4 regions of the Dethiobacter alkaliphilus AHT 1 genome follow, and region 4 is predicted to be linked to each of the others. Evidence: riboswitches for the same ligand, from Rfam matches in the RefSeq annotation. Region 4 holds a riboswitch; each other region holds the start of a gene.
The links. A riboswitch is a leader RNA that binds a small molecule or an ion and turns the genes downstream of it on or off. The one in region 4 is predicted to bind cyclic di-GMP.
Positions count from the first base shown of each region.

Region 1: another riboswitch for cyclic di-GMP. It lies ahead of DEALDRAFT_RS04730 (LPXTG cell wall anchor domain-containing protein); the one in region 4 lies ahead of flgB (flagellar basal body rod protein FlgB).
Region 2: another riboswitch for cyclic di-GMP. It lies ahead of DEALDRAFT_RS15835 (hypothetical protein); the one in region 4 lies ahead of flgB (flagellar basal body rod protein FlgB).
Region 3: another riboswitch for cyclic di-GMP. It lies ahead of DEALDRAFT_RS13280 (hypothetical protein); the one in region 4 lies ahead of flgB (flagellar basal body rod protein FlgB).

Region 1 is NZ_ACJM01000004.1:60,304-65,091, forward strand. Features, by position in the region: gene DEALDRAFT_RS04715 (cytochrome c3 family protein) at 1-83, opposite strand, end outside; gene DEALDRAFT_RS04720 (acyl-CoA carboxylase subunit beta) at 201-1,808, opposite strand; cyclic di-GMP riboswitch class II at 2,153-2,235, shown strand; gene DEALDRAFT_RS04730 (LPXTG cell wall anchor domain-containing protein) at 2,484-3,485, shown strand; gene DEALDRAFT_RS15865 (class E sortase) at 3,574-4,203, shown strand; gene DEALDRAFT_RS04740 (transglutaminase-like domain-containing protein) at 4,320-4,788, opposite strand, start outside.
Region 2 is NZ_ACJM01000003.1:180,547-185,334, reverse strand. Features, by position in the region: gene DEALDRAFT_RS04225 (DUF5658 family protein) at 1-66, opposite strand, end outside; gene DEALDRAFT_RS04220 (DUF5658 family protein) at 187-516, opposite strand; gene DEALDRAFT_RS04215 (carbon-nitrogen family hydrolase) at 634-1,419, shown strand; gene DEALDRAFT_RS15835 (hypothetical protein) at 1,471-2,682, opposite strand; cyclic di-GMP riboswitch class II at 2,859-2,944, opposite strand; gene DEALDRAFT_RS04205 (GAF domain-containing sensor histidine kinase) at 3,432-4,788, shown strand, end outside.
Region 3 is NZ_ACJM01000017.1:30,661-35,448, forward strand. Features, by position in the region: gene ytxC (putative sporulation protein YtxC) at 1-498, opposite strand, end outside; gene DEALDRAFT_RS16575 (DUF1540 domain-containing protein) at 758-928, opposite strand; tRNA gene DEALDRAFT_RS13270 (tRNA-Val) at 1,090-1,164, shown strand; gene DEALDRAFT_RS13275 (DUF4164 family protein) at 1,222-1,569, opposite strand; gene DEALDRAFT_RS13280 (hypothetical protein) at 1,752-2,015, opposite strand; cyclic di-GMP riboswitch class I at 2,074-2,161, opposite strand; tRNA gene DEALDRAFT_RS13285 (tRNA-Leu) at 2,305-2,393, opposite strand; tRNA gene DEALDRAFT_RS13290 (tRNA-Cys) at 2,416-2,490, opposite strand; tRNA gene DEALDRAFT_RS13295 (tRNA-Gly) at 2,604-2,678, opposite strand; tRNA gene DEALDRAFT_RS13300 (tRNA-Phe) at 2,680-2,755, opposite strand; tRNA gene DEALDRAFT_RS13305 (tRNA-Asp) at 2,764-2,840, opposite strand; gene DEALDRAFT_RS13310 (redox-sensing transcriptional repressor Rex) at 2,959-3,606, opposite strand; gene DEALDRAFT_RS13315 (polyprenyl synthetase family protein) at 3,759-4,721, opposite strand.
Region 4 is NZ_ACJM01000016.1:39,446-44,233, reverse strand. Features, by position in the region: gene flgN (flagellar export chaperone FlgN) at 1-45, opposite strand, end outside; gene fliS (flagellar export chaperone FliS) at 144-515, opposite strand; gene DEALDRAFT_RS13040 (flagellar protein FlaG) at 530-880, opposite strand; gene DEALDRAFT_RS13035 (flagellar protein FlaG) at 1,051-1,410, shown strand; gene flgN (flagellar export chaperone FlgN) at 1,429-1,842, shown strand; cyclic di-GMP riboswitch class I at 2,099-2,184, shown strand; gene flgB (flagellar basal body rod protein FlgB) at 2,246-2,659, shown strand; gene flgC (flagellar basal body rod protein FlgC) at 2,662-3,072, shown strand; gene fliE (flagellar hook-basal body complex protein FliE) at 3,081-3,380, shown strand; gene fliF (flagellar basal-body MS-ring/collar protein FliF) at 3,453-4,788, shown strand, end outside.

The sequences.
Region 1 (4,788 bases), on a different contig from region 4:
ATCTCCTGATAACCGGAAGCATGTACGCTACCTACAGCCAGCAATAATAGCAAGAGGATAATTGCCAACACCAGCTTTTTCAACGTTCTTCCTCCTTCTCCTGACTATTTCGACGGCATCGTCATTTAAATTTATTCGCAGGTCAAAGGAGGCTGAACTGATTTTGTCATCAAAAATCCGGGGCATTTGCCCCGGATTCCTTAGAATTTGAAGTTACCAAACTTGGACTCGGCAACCGGCTCCCGTAAAGCCAGTTCAAACCCTCTGGCCAGTTTATCCCGCGCTTCCGGCCAGGTAATAATTCCGTCATGGAATAACAATGACCCGGTCACATACGGATGACCGTCCCGGTCATAGCGCTCCACCATCTTGTTGCGGAACTCGGTCATTTTTGCCTCATCGATCTCTTCGCCTTGTTTCTTCTTATTTTTGCGCTCAATACTTTCCAAAATAAATGCCGCAGTCCTACCGGCCATTACCGTGGTCCTGGCCCGCATGGTATGGAACACAAACCGCGGATTATAAGCCCGGCCGCACATGCCGTAGTTGGCCGCACCATGGTCCGGACCAATCACCCACTGGATTTTGGGCACTTCCACACATGAGCAGGCCCGCACCATATCCGAGCCATACTTACCAATACCGTTCCACTCTTCATTACTGCCCACCATATAACCCGGTGAATTCTGAATATACAGAAGCGGAGTCTTATCATTACCGCAGCGCACCACCCATTCGGTAGCCTTTCGCGCCCCTTCCAGAAAAATAACACCGTTGCGGTTAGAAGCCACAATGCCCACCGGCATACCTTTGAGCCATATCTTACCGCAAATTATATTGTCACCCCGGCCCGGAGCATAATTGGCCTTATACTCCTGAAAATAACTGCCGTCGGCAATGCACTTAATGACATCTTTAATGTCTATGGGTTTATAGGGATCCGCCGGCATATTGGCCATCAACTCGTCCGGCCCGTACAGCGGCTCATCCCACGATTCAAAGCGATGCCCGTGAAACTTCTGCGGCGGGTCAAAAGCAATAATTTCCCGTAGCTTCTGAATCCCTTCCTCCTGGGTACTGACAAAATGATCACAACCGCCGGAATGCTGGGTATGCACATACGCCCCACCCAAATCTTCCGCCGATACTTCCTCCCCAATAGCTGAACGCACCATGGGCGGTCCGGCCAGAAACGCATATGCCAGCTTATCAATCATGATGGATTCACAGGCCAGGTAAACCATATACGCGCCACCTGCGGTATTGCCGCCGGTACTTAAGGTATACTGCTTAATCCCCTTGGCAGACATCCTGGTCATATTATAAAACATGGTGCCGAACATGCCTTCATCGGCAAAGCACTCTCTCTGCAGCGGCAGGAAAATCCCGCCCGAATCAGCAATATAAACACAGGGCAAACCGCACTGTTCCGCAATCTTCTGTGCCCGCATATGCTTCTTTAACGTAATAGGGTAGTAGGTACCCGCCGTCATCCGGCTCTCGTTGGCAAAAATCATGCAATCCTTACCATGAATTTTACCTACACCGGTAATAACACCACCACCGGGTATATGCGGCTGCTCCGGATACCCGATATCATAACCGGCATCCAGCCCCACTTCATAAAAATCACTATCCTCATCAATCAACATTTCCACCAATTGTCGGGCCGGCATCTTACCCTGCTTGGCCAGCCTCTGCAGCTGCTTCTCCCCGCCTACATTATAAGCTTCCTCCCGGCGAGCCAAAAGCTCTTGATCCCGCTCCAGCCAGAACTCGTAGTTCTCCTGCCTTTTATCCTGAGTCATAACGCAAACCCCCTCCGCATGTTTTCATTACAATATATAACTCGTGCACATCATCACCTATAAACTTACTCTTGCAATATACATACCAACCAATTAAACCCGGTATTTGCCCCCAAAAACACCGCCCGCTATGCACACATGCATCAGCAACGCCGGACAAACTGATTCCGTATTGCATAATTGATTCCCCCTTGCATCAGGAAGCCTCTTAGCAAAAGATATTATTAACCTTTTATGAATCAATGTCTAAAACCCATTAAAACTGGTATAACATTATTGACAAGGCAATCTTTATAAAACTATAATTAGCTTATAAACAGAATAATGCAGATTTTTCCTTTCTGCAAGTGTGCGGAATCAATGACCGCGACTCTCATTTGGTCACTTTAGGGTCGCGCGAGATAGAGTGAAACCGGCTGCACACGGGTTATTTAACCCGTGTGCTTTTTATTTTCCCGCACATATTACAGCATTTTCATATTTACAACTTTTATCGACAAGGGGAGTGATGTGAGAAAGCAATAATTTCTCATCCGATCGGGATATCTTGGGGGGTATAGGGATCGGAAAAAAAAGGAGGAATTATTAATGAAAGCTTTAAAAAACAATAAAGTTGCTTTATGTCTGGTTATCGCTTTAATGAGTTATATGTTCTTTGGAGTTAGTTTTACAGCATTGGCATATGGGGCATATGAGTCACGGGTAGAGATTTCCGGAAATGACCCTGGATACCTTGAGAGCTATAAGGTGCTAAAAGTAGACCCGCCTCGAGACGGTGAAGAGACAATCAACATCACCATCGATGAACAACAGATCACAGGCACAATCAAATTTACTTTTTCTGAGGATGGAAAGTATGTCGATTGGGAAACCAACCCTTTGCCCATTACACATGTTTTTGTTAAAGGGGGCCCTGGCGGCTTCTTGTACTCCTATGATGGAGAAACTTCTAGTGATCAAGGGTTAAGGGCACCCGATAACAGAGGCGGCAATCAAGCGGACATCAGTCACGTTACTTTCTATATCATGCCTCAAGATGTTCCGGATCCTGCTCCTGTTCCTGTTACTGTTACCGTAAATAAGGAAGTAATAGACGTAGGCGGTGATCCCGTTTCCGATGATGATGGTACATTCACTGTTCTTATAGGCGATGATATATCTGAAGAAATTACCGTTGCCCTGGGAGCTGAATTCCATCTTCTACCCGACACGTATGATATTGAAGAATTATTTGACGCTGAAAAATATGAATTTGTAAGCTTTTCTGATGAAGTCACAGAAGACTCTGGAGAATACACTTTTACCGTAGATGATGCCTCAATCACAATAACTATAACAAATCGACTAATTGCTGCAGAAAACGGTAATGGCGATGACGATGGCGAGGTTGCCGATGAGACTCCTGCCGGTGACGACAATGGCGATGACGAGGACGTTGGCCAGCTTCCCGATGAGACTCCTGCCGGTGACGACAATGGCGATGACGAAGGTCAGCTTCCAGATGAGACTCCCGCCGGTGACGACGATGACGAGGACGTTGGCCAGCTTCCCGATGAGACTCCTGCCGGTGACGACGAAGAGTTACCCGTAACCAGTGGAACCGACTTCCTGATGCTGGGACTGGGAACCGCAATGACTACAGGTGGCTTGGTACTCCGTCGACGCAAGCGTAAATAACAATTAAAAAGAAACCCCGACGGGGTTTCTTTTTTTCCCAGGCTAGTTGTATTATAATGGAAATATAATCTTTAAATGAGGTGGCTTCATGAAACGAGCTATTAACATCTTTAGCGTCCTCCTTATCTTCAGTGGCTTGGCACTTGTAGCCACCCCCATCTACAGATATGCTGTGGGAATCTATTATCAAAGCGCAGAACGGGCAGCTATGGTCGGTGAAGCTCCCGAATATGAACCTGTCAAATCTATTGACCCAGTCGTTCTGCAGGAAGAAATGGAAGTAGACCCTACCAAACTCCCACAATTTAATGGTGTACTTGAAATTCCCAATATTGATTTGGATGTGGTGGTTGTCCAAGGAGTTTCTCAGGAAGACCTCAGACGTGGAGTTGGTTTTTATCCTCAAAGCACACACCCTGAATACGGCAACGTATCGATTGCAGGCCATCGGACAGGTTATGCAGGATGGTTTTTGAAGATTGACAGGTTGGAGCCGGGCGATGAAATTATACTGACACTGGGACCAAACCGCTATCACTACAGCGTTCGCAAACAATTCATTACACATAACCGTGACTGGGATGTAATTGAATCTAACGGCAATGCCGAGCTGACTTTAACCACCTGCCTGATGACCACCAACAGCAGACGCTTAATTGTTAAGGCAGATCTGGTTGAGGTGATTGAGGTTCAGCAGGAAACTCGTGAAATACAATGAAAAAGGGGGAGAGCCGGACATAAATGTCCGGCTCTCTTATTGGGATCTATCACTTGGGGGGTGATAGGGGTTCCGCATAGATATAAATCCCCAATGATAGATGCTTGCATAAAGATTTAATAAAGGGAATGGGTCCAACTAATAGATATTTTACTGCTTTGGTTAAATTTAAGATTCATGTTGTTATAATTCTGGATGATATAACCGTTATGTGGCAGTTTGCCAAAGTAGAGATTAGAGGTCGATCGTGTGGGCTCTGCAGGTACCCATCCCCGACCTTCCAGACTGTATTCAACCCAGGCATGCCTGTAACCGACCAAAGAATAGCTTCCACTTGAAGGCCACCTGCCACCTCTATCCGCATACCCGTATACGACTCTTGCAGGAATGTTTGCCGCTCTAGCTAGTGCAACCGATAGCATTGCATAATCCTCACAGACCCCACTACGGGTCTGAAGTGCCCTGAGTGCGCCACTATTACGGTTGTCTGCTGAGGCATTATAGGAGATGTTGTTAGCTACCCAGCGGGTAATAGCTTGTGCTTTTTCCCAATCCGTTGAAAGACCTTGTGTTATCTGGTTAGAT
Region 2 (4,788 bases), on a different contig from region 4:
GGCAACACAAATTAACATCAACCCTATCAGCCTAAATCTGTTATTTTCATCGCATATGTACTGCAACTATCATGCCTCCGGTCTTTTTTATCATTACTATGGAGTACTTGCGGTAAACTTGCCTTCTATTATGTACAACCATGTTTCTTTCTAAAACAAAAAAAGCACCCGCAGGTGCTTTATTCTCTAACTGAAGACTTCCCAAAAGAGCCATGCATAGTAAACCATTAACAAAAAGTAAGCAATAAATATAATCCACACATACACATACAATCTTTTGCCAACCCGCTGCCGGTTCAGCCACAACAAAAGCAGCAACAGCGGCACCAAAACCAGCTTCACCTTGGGAAAATACACCGTATCCACAATCATATCCATAACCGGATTCCCTTCCCGCATCCCCCGACTAAGGGCATACAAAGTCAGAAAGTAATCCGCCACATTAAAAACACCCACACCCAACAGCAATAACCATAAAAGCCTGTCCCGGCCACCTGCTTTTGTTAACCCTCCCATGATATCCCCCCATACATATCTTACCAAACAAATATAAAGGGTAGATAAACAAAGTCTTGCATTGATAGACATCCGACCAAAATAATGCTATCTTAAAGAGCATAGGAGGGAACAATCATGAACGTAGCCATTATTCAGCTGGAAGTAAGTGATGTACATAGCAGAGAAGAGAGATTCAAAAAAGTGGAGCAAATCATGCTCGAGCTTCATGCCGGCAATCCACAGCCGGATCTGATTCTCCTGCCGGAAATATGGGGAAGCGGCTTTTTCAGATTCCAGGATTACGCCGCCCACAGTGAAGAAGCAGAAGGGGAGACCTATTCCTTTTTAGCTCCCTGGGCAGAAAAAATGAACTGCCACATCTTAGGCGGCAGCATTGTAGAACGAGACGGAAACCATTTATATAATACAGCTTTATTCATCGACCCCCATGGAAAACTAATCAGCAAGTACAGAAAAATCCACCTCTTTGGCTATAAATCTGAAGAGAGCAAACTCTTAACCCGCGGCACAACTCCCACAGTTATAAAAACAGACCTGGGCACATTCGGCATCTCCACCTGCTACGACCTTCGTTTCCCCGAACTGTACCGCAAAATGGCAGACCTTGGAGCCCAAGCCTTCCTGGTTACCTCCGCCTGGCCCCTGGCCCGCCTGGAGCACTGGACCCTCTTTAACAGAACCAGAGCCCTGGAGAACCAGTGCTACCTCATTTCCTGCAACTGCTCCGGCCAGATAAAAGAAAACCCCTTCGCCGGCAACAGCATGATGGTAGACCCCTGGGGAACAGTACTACACTCCGCAGGGGAAGAACCTGCCCTATTACATGGCAGTATAGATCTAAGCCATGTCTCAGAAATACGAGATAGTTTCCCAGCTTTTAACGATCGCGTTTTATTGTAACATAGCCTACAGTAATAAAGCCCGCCAAAAGGCGGGCTTTATTACTGTACTTTATTCTTCATCACAGCAATCAAAAGCAAAATTATCACACGGTTCAGATTGGACAAAGTTCTCATTGTTATTGGCGCTATCTAAAGCGTCTTTTAACAACTCCATGTACTCACGGCTTGCTTCCTCATTTGCTAATGCCTCATTTGCCAAATTGATCAAAGCTCCAATGGAAATATAATCACTGTTAGGTAAGACTCCAGGGGCATAAACCAATGCATTTCCTTCTACCCCTTGCCATAATACATTGAGCCGCATAGCAGCTAACTGAGCGGAAAGCATATACTGCATATTTTCTGCATTGGCACCACGTAACCAGCTGCGGAAATCGTCGTGGTCTTCTGGAACAAAAGTATCGCCAGTTGCATCCTTTAGATTCAGGGCGGTAAGAGCTGCTATTGATTCATCGATATCATCCTCAAAAATCCGCTGTCCGTTTCTGTTGCCCCAGAATCCCATGGTGTATCCGCCGCCTTCACCCAGGCAGAGGTTACCGAACTCAACTTCTACATCAAGTCCATCAACATCGGAGCCCACGGTAACCGTATATTCAGTAGGGGTTGTCGATCTCCAGTTACCTGTTGTAGACTCGCACTCTACAATTCTAAAGGTGGTACCATAAATTATATTTTCAATCTCATATGGTGTTTCTACGCAACCGTAGAAAACGTCACCGATGTAAATCTTTACTTTCCAGTCTTCGATTATAGCCTCACCGTTATCAAACTCTCCGTTGGCATTGGCATCATAGAATTTAATAATTGAAAGTTTGCCAAGCTTTGGCTCTTCTTCTTCGTCTCCGGAGCTGTTACTAATGGTCAGGACCCCAGAGGCTGTATAAACCCAGTGCCAGTAGCCAATCTCAGAGCCAGTTAGGTCTGCATTTTCCGAGCCCTGCCAGAAGGGATTATCCAGTGTTCCCGATCCGCCACCAGGGCCTTGGGCATCAACTTCCCAGTAAACTGTTGGTCTCTCATCAGCAAATGTAAGTACAGCAGACGTTGCTAATGCACCAGTGTCCCGGTATACATCAAAATGTAGGACTCTGGAACGGTGATCCCTGTTAGAGGTTGTAGTCGTTTCCCCGTCATCGTATGTTACTACCAGTGTAGCTGTAGGCTCTGTTTCCGCGAAGACCATCGGCATTGTCATGGCTACCAACATAGCCAGTGTAAGCAGAATAACTAACACTTTTGTTTTCATAAGGCTTTTCATTAGTTTTACCTCCTTTTTTTTTCAATGAAATTAAACACAAAAAGAACCTAAACTACGTCTTTCCTCTCATCACCCCCGAATGTGATGCAAAGATGGCTGGTTTAGGCTCTAATTGTGCAAATATTCTACTGTGATGTTGGCATGAGCAGAACCCGTTCTGAGCACAAAAAAAACCGGCCTGCCATAGCCGGTTGCGCCGCCAGCTCTCAACCTCTCAAGGCGCCCGATTTGTAAGAGGTTGGTCATTGCTTCTATGGTTGATTAGATTATAGCAGGATAGCAGAGGGATAGGAAGAAAAAAGTTTCCACATATTTACACACGATTTAACAAAGAAATACTATGTTTTTATAATGTTTCTTTGACTAATGTAGAATGGACTTCATGAAAGTCGAAGAGTCGGTTAATTTGCTATGCATATTTGAGATTCTGCTATGATTAGCTACTAATCCAATATGCTTACTAGAATTAGCGAAAATGTTACCATTTTGAAATTATTTTTAAACTTTGTTTTTACATCATTCGACCGCATCTTTTCCTTTTATTACGCATAATTTTTCCGATAACAACATTTACTTATAAATTTCCATCAAATAACGTGTTTTTTACTTCAGATTTTCCTCATTCTTCTTGCTTAAAGGGGCCTTTTTTCAAATGTCGAATTAATTGACACCTGAACTTATTAGATAGTAAGATAGAAAACACAAAGCATGTTAATAATTTCCATGGAAAGCGAGTTCGGAGGCATTGTATGAGAGCGATTTCAGGTAGTTTTCATCGGATAGATAAAAACTACTTGCTAAACAGTAAGGGGAAAATCAACTTTCATCCCGGGTTTAGTACCACATTTGGTCTCTTTAGGGCTATTTCCCTGCTCCTGACTTCAATTGTATTTATGCTGGCCCCGGGCCAGAGGCTGCTGTTTGATAAACTGGGATTTCTTCTGTTTTTAGTAATCTCGTCGTTTATCTTTGTTTATCTATATAACCGAGCAATCAAACGCAGTGACAACCTGGCCGTTTATGTTTTGGCCGAATCTGTTATCCTGGCTATCATCGTTGCCTTGACAGGTGGCTTGGATAGTCCCTTCATATGGTATGCGCTAAATCCCGTTATGATCGCCTCTGCATACCTACCATTCTTCATGCCCTGGACTTTAATGTCTGTCTATCTTTTATTTTCGATCCTTGAAGATCTCTACTTTGAGGGCGCAAATTTTAGTCTTTTGGGCTTCTTCTCCAATTATCTCGGCCTTATTTCAGCCCTTTTCCTAATGGCTCTTGCCTTTCAGATTTTTTCCGGCATTTATCGTGTCTTGGCGGTCCAGTCCCAGGCATTGGAAGAACAACAGGAGAAGCTCACGGAAGCTTATAACAGTTTAGAAAAGAATCATCAGCGTTCAAAGTCCTTAAGCGATTTCCAACGCGAGGCCGTCGCCTGTAAAAACACAAGTGATGTTTACAGAAAGCTTGTAGAATACGCCGAAGACGTATTTCCTCTTCAGAAAGCGGCTGTACTGGTGCTGGATTCCCCCACACCGTTTCTAAATCCTACTCACCAGATTCTTTTTACAGTGGTACCCCCCGACATCCCTCATAATTTTATTAGTGAGGAACTTAATCTTGCTGAATTGGCAAGGCGATGGAGTGAACCAGGTAAAGATGAAGTGGCAATATCTGAAGACAATTCCTGGTTATCACTGCCACTTAGGCTAAATGATTATAGTATCATGGCTATCTTTGTAGGGTGGCTACCTCCTGGCAAAAGCTTTGCCAATTTTCAGTCTGAACTGAACTTTTTTATTAACTTCGCTCAACAAACCGTTTGTAATATCTTCAATCTGAAGCGAACGGAGCAAACAATGCAGCGTATGACCGCATTGTATGAAGCGGTGGAAACAATCTCCAGCCGTGATGACATAAAAGAAGTAATTGATCTTTTTGCCGCCTACGCCCGCGCCCTTACCGGCAATAAAAAAGTAATATTTTGGTTGGATAAGACATCTGTTAAAGAAGACAGCTCATTAAACAATCGTATCTACACGGTTAAAGGAGAGAAGGATGTTCTTCCCGAGAGCTACTGGTACGAACCTTTGATAGCAGCGTGGT
Region 3 (4,788 bases), on a different contig from region 4:
CTCATTGGCGGTGACATGGATTAAATCCATCTTGGGCTCCTGCAGTGCCACAAAATACTTCAGCAATTTGATAAATTCCTGATATTCCTTTTCCAGCAAGAAATCATTTACCGCATTATCCACACATTTTCGCAGCAATTCCAGCCAAACCCGCAGGCGAAACACAATAAAGCCGTGCAGGTTAAAATATCTGCTGCCCTCCAAAAAACCGCGCATCTGTTCCAACACTTCGCTGTAAACCTGGCCGCCACCGTCTTTTACCCGCTCATTTTCATAGTGTTTCTGTGCCAGAGCAAGAATTTCCCGCCGTTCATCACTGGGAAAGTAAAAGTAGTAATGTGATAAAATATCCGCCAAATATGGCACAGACTGCTCACTCATCACAAATTCCGTTAAATTCTCAGCTAATATCCGCTTAAACAGCAAACCTGCCTCATAATCAGTTTCTGCGCCTTTCTTTTCCAGAACACAAAGATAGTGGGGCCAGTCGTTCATCATCTTCTCCCGAATCTGTACCCTACACCCCGTTTTTTTAAAAAAAACATGCCCTCTTCCAGTCTCTCTAACAGCCCAGGCGTGGTGTATTTTACAGCTATCGCAATCATTGCCAACGCTGTCAACTCCCTTCTCCTGTATTATATGACTGGAAGAAAAAATGTATACTTTTTCCCCACATCTTACCAAACCTAAGAAAGACGTGCTGTGAGCACGTCTTTTTGGGACACGGGGACAGGTCAACTGTCCCAAAACTTCTTTCCTAGTGCTTGGGACGGAATGTTGCGCAATCAGTTTCTTCCGTATCGGAAGCTGCGGGAGGCTGAATCTCAATATTTGAAGCCATGCAATGATCACCGTTATCCCAATACTCGCAACTGTCCACCACACATTTTACCCGTGTAATAGGATTCGATTCTCTTGAAGCGCTCATAAAATCCCCTCCTTTTCATATTCTGTTCTTATATTTTGCTTCTGTGGGCATCATTATTCCTTCCTTATTCACTATTCACCCTTCCAAAGATTTCTCCAAGAGAAACCTTGCTTTTCACCCCGTTTTCTGGTACAATAATTCTTGCGTTTAAAAATAAATATGGGTCGTTAGCTCAGGGGGAGAGCACTACCTTGACACGGTAGGGGCCACTGGTTCAAATCCAGTACGACCCACCATTATTAAAGATAAAACCTGTCCGGAAACGGACAGGTTTTTTGTTTAGCTTTATTATGTTAGCGAGCTATTTTCTTAAGTAATTCAATATCTGTCTCATGGCGCTGCAACGTTTTGACTGTCTCTTCCTGAAACCTCACCGTTGCTGTTTTAAATTCCAGCAAACCGGCAGTCTCCTCATAAATGTAGTCAACTTTTCTGCTCATTGCAGCCTGAGCATGCTCCAGGCGATCCATGCGGGAATCTTGCTGGTCCATCCGGCCTTCCAGCTTGTCCATCTGACCTTCCAGCCGATCCATGCGACCTTCCAGCCGGTCCATCCGGGCATCAAGCTTGTCTATTCGTCCCCCAAGTGAACTTTCCAGTCCATCGATCTTGTCTAGAATCTGGTTTAAAATCTGTTCCATACAGATTCCTCCAAAACACATATTTCCAACAGGGACATTATATCATGCCTTCATTAGATTTTAAACATATTTATCACCTCCCGAACACCTGTTTGCCTATAATTTAACATGAAATGTATTGTGCTGTCAATAGTACTTAAAAGAAAAAGAAGCCTTTATGTATAAGGCCTCTTAGGTATTCTTTAAGCGGGAAGCATGGCGGCAAAACGCTCCAGGCGCCGCTCCATCTTTTCTTTTTTATATGGTTCCCAATATCCTTTTTGCCTGCCCGCCGCATCTTTTATGTCTTCGTTTAATTGATTGACAATTGCGGCCTTTCCTTGGCGAATCCGTTCTTTTTCCTGAAGCAAATCAATACCTTCGGTTATTTCTTCCTGCAGTTCCCTGCATTCCTGACGCATCTGCTTCAATAAGCTGTTAAGCTGATAAACATCGGACTGGTACATATCGGCCTCCTTTTAGGCAATAAAAAAACTGCTTACCGAAAAGCAGGCTCAGAACCTGCCCGGCAACCGGCTGTCATCGCTGTAAAAACAGCATTAGACCCTTGGCTTTGCGTCCCTGCCTTTCGACAGGTTTGCCTTTTTCAAGCATAAAACTATATATTTTTCACCATAACCTATTCTGTAAAAACAGCTAATATCCTGCCTGTTTCGACAAATTTTTGACCAAGATTTAGACCAAAAAGACCATCCTGTTTGGATGGCCTGTAAGCATTGCGCTTTATATTATAAATGGTGCCGGAGACCGGAATCGAACCGGTACGGCCATGGTGGGCCGAGGGATTTTAAGTCCCTTGCGTCTGCCTGTTCCGCCACTCCGGCAAATAGTTCTTTACATAAAAAATGGAGGCGACACCCGGATTTGAACCGGGGAATAAAGGATTTGCAGTCCTCTGCCTTACCACTTGGCTATGTCGCCCCGCCTGTTATTTAGTTGGCATATCCATATTAGCATACGGAAGCCCGGCCGTCAAGTACGGCCAATATTTGGATTAATTAAGGCGCACGGTGTGCGCCTGAGTTAGTTTCTTATGGAGCGGAAGACGGGATTCGAACCCGCGACCCTCGCCTTGGCAAGGCGATGCTCTACCACTGAGCTACTTCCGCGTGGTGCCGAGACCCAGAATTGAACTGGGGACACGCGGATTTTCAGTCCGCTGCTCTACCTACTGAGCTATCTCGGCAAAATAAATGGCGGAGCTGACGGGAGTCGAACCCGCGATCTCCTGCGTGACAGGCAGGCATGTTAGGCCTCTACACCACAGCTCCGCAATCTTTTTGCGCACTCAATCTTGAGCACTTCTATAGTATACACAACGGCATATGAAAAGTCAACAGCTTCTATGCATGTTTTTTGCTGGAAATAAGAGTAAATTTGAGCGTAAATTTATTCGGCGTAATTCTTCTTTTCGTCTTCCAGAGTGTAATAAATAAGGCTCTGCAATTCAATGGTCAGATCAGCATTGTGCACATGGACTTCCTCCGGGACATGCAGCTTGGTGGGAGCAAAATTGAGAATTGCTGTGATGCCGTTTTCCACCAGTTGATCCACCACATCCTGGGCCGGCTCAGCGGGTACTGTGATCATGGCTACCTTTACATCATGCTCTTTGATTACTCGCGGCATTTCTTCCATGGACATCACTTTGTGGCCTTCAATTTCTGAGCCGTGCTCCTTAGGGTTGGCATCAAAGATACCCACCACTTTTACATATGGGTTTTTGGTAATATTGTAACGGGTCAGCGCTTTGCCCAGATGACCCACTCCCACAACAACTAACTTGGTCTCTTTGTCCAGGCCAATAATGCGTAGGAGCTTTTCACGCAGATAGGTGGTATTATATCCGGTGCCACGGGTGCCAAAGGCTCCGAAGTAAGCAAGGTCTTTACGTATCTGCTCTGCGGTAAATCCGGTTTCCTCACTTAGGACACGGGATGAAATGATTTCCACGTCCCTGCGAATCAGGTTATCCAATATTCGCAGATAAACCGGCAACCTTTTAATTACTGATTTTGGGGCATTCCGACGAGACATTCTTTTTCCTCCTCCTTCACGATCCTGCTTCTTTTTTTTTTATTATTTCACATATAGCATGCAGTACTGGTTGTAAAGAGTGATTACCAAACTTGTTAATATTTTAACACATTCCATGGAATAAAAACACAAAAAATTTTATATTTCGGCAATTAAAACCATCTTTCTACGATGAAGCGGGAAGCTGTGTCTAATGTCTGACGGCATGGGTTCCGGGGCAACGGCTCTAGCGCCCGCTGAGCAGCCTTTACATATTGCCAGGCGTAATTTTTGACAAATTCTGCGCAACCATGTCGTTCCATTTCGGTTGTTAGAGTTGAGAGTAGTGAATCATCTATCTGACGGGATGCAATCTGAGCGGAGAACTCCCTGCCATGAGGTGAAACCTGCAATACATGGAGGATTGGCAGGGTTATGACGCCTTGGCGCAAGTCTTCGCCCAAAGGCTTGCCAATGGTGTCTTCATTGCCGGTCACATCAAGCAGATCATCGATTAGCTGAAAGGCCATCCCCACATTATAACCGTAGTTTTCCAGGGCACAGATAGCTTCGGTATCCTGGGGCCGGGCCACAATCCCTCCGCTTTTGGCACAGACCATAAAGAAACGGGCAGTTTTTTTGGCAATACGCTGCAAATAGTTTTTTATATCTAAATCGGTGCAAAACCGTTGAGCCTGTTGTTGAATTTCTCCTTCACTCATATCGCGCACTAACGCGGACATCTCTTTAATCAGAGAAATATTGCCGTATTCGGTCAGTAACTCAAACGCCCTGGCAAAAAGATAGTCTCCCGTTAAAACAGCAGTATGATTTCCCCAGGCTTCATTTATGCTGGGCTTGCCGCGGCGCACTTTTGAAGCATCCACCACATCATCATGAACCAACGTGGCGGAATGGATCAGTTCCAGGGCCACAGCTACCGACAAGTGTTCTTGCGGCTCTTCTTTCCACAGTGCCAGGGACAGAAAAAAAAGGGCAGGACGGATGCGCTTTCCCGGTGTTTCCAGAAGATATTTGTTGATTTCCTGAACCACAGGTTCCTGGGAAGTTAGTATCAAAGACAGTTCCTCTTCCAGTTTTGCCAGAGGACCTGAAATCTGTGAAGTAAAATCCAAAACCACACCACCTTTGGTAACCGCAATGTTTAGATTTATTCAAGATTTTCTAAAAGAACTCCTTCTT
Region 4 (4,788 bases):
CAGTGCTTGTTGTTGTTGCTTTAGGACATTGAGTAATTGTTCCAACGGTATCCCTCCGTAAATTGCTGTTGGTATATATATCGGCGGGGGTGAGAAAAGCTTTAGTGCTATATATAAAAAAAGATGGCGCGCCGGCCATCTTTTTATTGAACAAATTTAAGTGCCTGGACCCAGGAATCCCGCAGTTCGGTGAGCATGTTTTCTACTTCAGAGAGGATTTGGGTATCTTTTTTTAGATTTGCCTCCAATAGGCGGGAGTTCATGTAATCATAAAGTGAGTAGAGATGTGAGGCTACTTCGCCTTGGTTCATGTCTAAGGAGGCCATTAATTCATTAATTATGTCCTGGGTTTTAATGATGTTGGTGTGTGCTTTTTCTATGCTCTGTTCAGTAATGCCCATTTGTGCCAGCTTTAGAAATTTAATGGCACCGTTATAGAGCATGATGATTAGTTGTTGTGGTGATGAAGTTTCTACCTGATTTTGTTTGTACTTTTGATAGGGGTTTGCTAACATATAGGTTCCTCCTTTTAGCGTTTAGCGTCCAGCATCAGACCCACCATGTTCTGGATCTGTGCTACAACGTTGAGTAGGTTTTCGGGGGGCATTTCTTTGATGATTTCATCGGCCTTTGTATCCACCACTTGCACCATCATGCGGTCGGTGCCTTCATGCAGTTTAAAGCGCAGGCTAAGATTGAGGGCATCGGATGTTTTGTTCAGCTGCTCCACGGCGTGATCGGTTTCTTGGGGAGATATTTCTTGTGCCGGATTCTTGCCCTGGATTGCCACATCTTTTTTTTGCGCCTGCTGCGAGTGGGAGACGTCTGTGGTGTGGCGGGAATCCGGTTGGGGCGGGGGATTATTTGTCACTATTCTCATTTTCTTCACCTCTTGTATTCAGTTTTTGGCATGTTGTTAATTATCTTTTCGGCGGGAAGCTGCAAAACTTTAGGAAAAATTTATAAAAAAATTTTGTAGATAGGTGTAAAGTTGAGTTAATTGGTGCCGATGAATGTATAATATGATGTTTCGGGAAGTGAGGGATAGCCATGCGGGTGCAGGGTGTAGACCCCATCATGTTAAACCGAATCCAGGAAAAAGTGAAAAAGCATACTGTGCAGCAATCGGAGCAGGCCTATATTTCCAATGAGCAGGGGCGGCAGAAGAAGGAGCAGCAGAGAGAGGCGGCTGACAGTGACAAAATGGCAGCTGCGGTTAAAAAGCTAAACGATACTGCAGAGACGTTGGGCATTGACTTGTTATTCTTTTGGGATGAAGAGGCTTGGGTTGTTCTGGTGATGGAGAAGAAAACGCAGCAAATTATCCGGGAGCTGGAGCCGGATAAAATCAATGAGATGTTGGTTGATATGCAGAGTTTTGTGGGGATAATGGTTGATTACGTCCTTTAATTCGGGGGAGGGATGGCTGTGGAAGTAACTCTGACAGAGCTTTTGGACGGGCTGACGGAGATTTATTCCAGACAGAAGGTTTTATACGGTAAGCTGGCGGAAATAGCTCTTTGGGAGGCCAAGGCCATTAAAGAGCGCGATATGCTGGGCTTGATCGACCTGCAGCAAGTGGAGGGCCAGTTGATGGAGCAGGTACAGGTGCTGGATGATGCCAAAGCACAGTTAAAAGAGGTGTTGTTAAGCAAATTGCCAGGCCGGCGGCTCACCATGGATCAGTTAGCCTGTGCCGCGGAACCCGCTGCTTATATTGCACACCATAAAATTGTTTCCGAGATAAATAATTTGTTAGGTGAAATAGAGCAAACAAAGCGTAATAATGCTTATGAATTAAGTCAGACCCTACAGTTGAACCGGCATGGAGTTGGGGCTTAGGGCAAAAAGGCAGCTTAGCTGTCTTTTTTTTTGTTTTTAGGGCTAAAAAACAGGCAAAGTGGCTTGAAAGTGAGGCAGTTGCCGTTGAGCTGCCTGTCCTTGTAAGGGGTTCCCGTGTCCCACTTGGGAAGTGGCGACATTATGTTAATTATTTCTACTTTTGTTGCCATTATTTTTATATTGTTGCAGGATTTTCACATTATTTAGCGAAAAGTAAGTTCATGAAAACTCAAATCCCCAAAATTAATGAAAAAATGTCGAATAAAGGCAAACTCGCCGAAAGGCGGGGACGCAAAGCCACAGGCCTACGGTTGTAATGACTATGGCGGCTGGGTTGCCGGCCACTGTTACCTTAAACTCTAGGTCTGTGCCCTAGGGTTTTCTTTGGGAAAGGAGGATTTCATTGAACAGCTTATGGACGGATAATGCAACGGTATCCCTGCAAAAAGGGCTGGATGCTGCCGGGGAGCGTAACCGGGTGATGGCCCATAATGTGGCCAATGTAAATACTCCCATGTTTAAACGACAGGATGTTTCTTTTGAAAAGCAGCTGCGACAGGCGCTTGCCGCGCCAAGCAGGCTGCCGCTGGCCACCACGCATGAAAGGCATGTGGGGGGACAGAAGAGCCTGCAGGATGTAGGGCATAAGGTAAGTACGGACCGCAGTTCGGCCATGCGCTCAGACGGGAACAATGTGGATATTGACCGTGAGATGGCGCTTATGGCCACTAACCAGCTTAATTATAATGCTATGACTCAGGTTCTTAACGAGCGCTACAGTTTGTTGCGGTATGTAATCCATGAAGGGAGGCGGTAATAATGCAGATTTTTAAGGCTATGAATGTGTCATCTTCCGGGTTGACCGCAGAGCGTTTTCGCCTTGATCTGATTGCCAATAACATTGCCAATGCCCATACCACCAGGACCGAAGACGGTGGGCCTTATCAGCGCAAGTCGGCAGTGTTTGCTGAAGTGATGGACGGCGCCAGGAAGTCCGGCCAGGGCGTGCGGGTTCAGGGTGTAAGTGTGGATAACACAGAGCCCCGGCTGGTTTATGAGCCGGAGCATCCCGATGCCAATGAAGAGGGTTACGTAGCTTACCCCAATGTAAACATAGTGCAGGAAATGGTGGATATGATTACCGCCACCCGGGCTTATGAAGCCAATGTGACGGCGCTGAATGCTTCCAAGAACATGTTTCTCAAAGCATTGGAAATCGGCAGAGGGTAGGTGATTAGATGAAGACTCAGGTATTAAACCCTTTTATTCCCCTTCAGTGGCAGCAGCCTGCTGCAGCGGCACCGGAGACAAAGGCGGCGGAAGGTTTTGCCGGGACTTTACATAAGGCGTTGGGAGAAGTAAACCAGTTGCAGGTTAATGCCGATGAAGCGGCACAGAAACTGGCCATGGGTGAAGCGGAAGATATTCATCAGGTGATGATTGCCATGGAGCAGGCAAAAATGGCCATGCAGCTGACGGTCCAGGTGAGAAATAAGGTTGTGGAGGCTTACCAGGAAGTTTCCAGGATGCAGTTATAAATACTTTGCTAAATCGTTTTTGTTTTTTATATAAAGTTACGTATTTTTTGTTGACCCGGGGGGTGGAGACGGTTGGCCGAAGAGGAGCGTGCGACAGCAGTTAGGGTGCAGGATTTGCCGGAGAAATGGCAGCAGCTGAGCCAACGCAAAAAAATAGCGGCCATAGTTATGGCCGTTGCCATTATAGTTACTCTCTTTTTCCTGGGACAGGCCATTGCCCGGCCGCGCATGGCATTGTTATTTACCGGGTTGGAGCCGGTGGATGCGGGGCGAATTGCAGCCAGATTGCAGGAAATGAATGTGCAGTACTCCCTTGATGATGAAGGAAGAACTATTTTGGTCCGACAGGACATGGTGGATGATGTAAGGATTCAACTGGCAAGCGATGAGTCATTAAATATCGGTGGCGGCAGTGGTTTTGAGCTGTTTGACCAGACAAATCTGGGCGCCACGGATTTCAACAGACGAATGGATTATCTGCGCGCTTTGCAGGAAGAGCTGCGCCGGACCATTGTCCGTCTGGATGAAGTGGAGCAGGCACGGGTACATCTGGCACTTCCTGAGCCCAGTGTCTTTATCCAGGATTCGGCGGAGCCCTCCGCCTCCATCGTGCTGGCTTTGAGTCCTGTTTCGCGTTTGGATTCGGAGCGGGTGCGCGGTATTGTGCATCTGGTGGCCGGTAGTGTGGAGAATATGCGGCCGGAAAATGTTACGGTGATTGACACCACAGGGAACATTCTCAGTGACCAGCTGGATAATCTGGATCCCACGAAGCAGTTGGCGGAAGCCACCATGGCGCAGTTGGATATTAAACGCTCCTTTGAAAAAGAACTGGAACGGCGTGTACAGGTGATGCTGGAGCGTATTTTAGGTCCGGGACAGGCCATTGCCATGATAACCGCAGATTTGGACTTTGATTCCCATGAGTCCACCGTTATTACCTTTGATAGCGAGGGTGTGCCGCGCAGCCAGACAATTACCGAGGAATATTTTGAAGGAGCCGGCGTGGTACCCGGTGAGGCGGGAGCAGACAGTAACATTCCCGGATATCCGTGGGTCGGTGGTACCGGTGACTCTACATATGAGCGTTATGATGAAACCACAAACTATGAAATTAACGAAACAACGGAAAGGCAAATCCGGGCTCCGGGAAAGCTGGTGCAGCTCAATGCTTCCGTTGTGGTAAATGATAACGGCGGTCAGCTGTCTCAGGCGCAGGTCCGACAGATCAGTGAGGCTGTGGAGGCGGCCTTGGGCTATCAGGTGGGACGGGGCGACAGTATCAGTGTGCAGGGGATGAGTTTTGATACATCCCATCAGGAAGATGCCATGCTGGCCATGGAGGAAGCGGCTCGCAGGGAAATGATTGAACGATATGTTACCATCGGGGCCATAGCTTTAGCTGCAA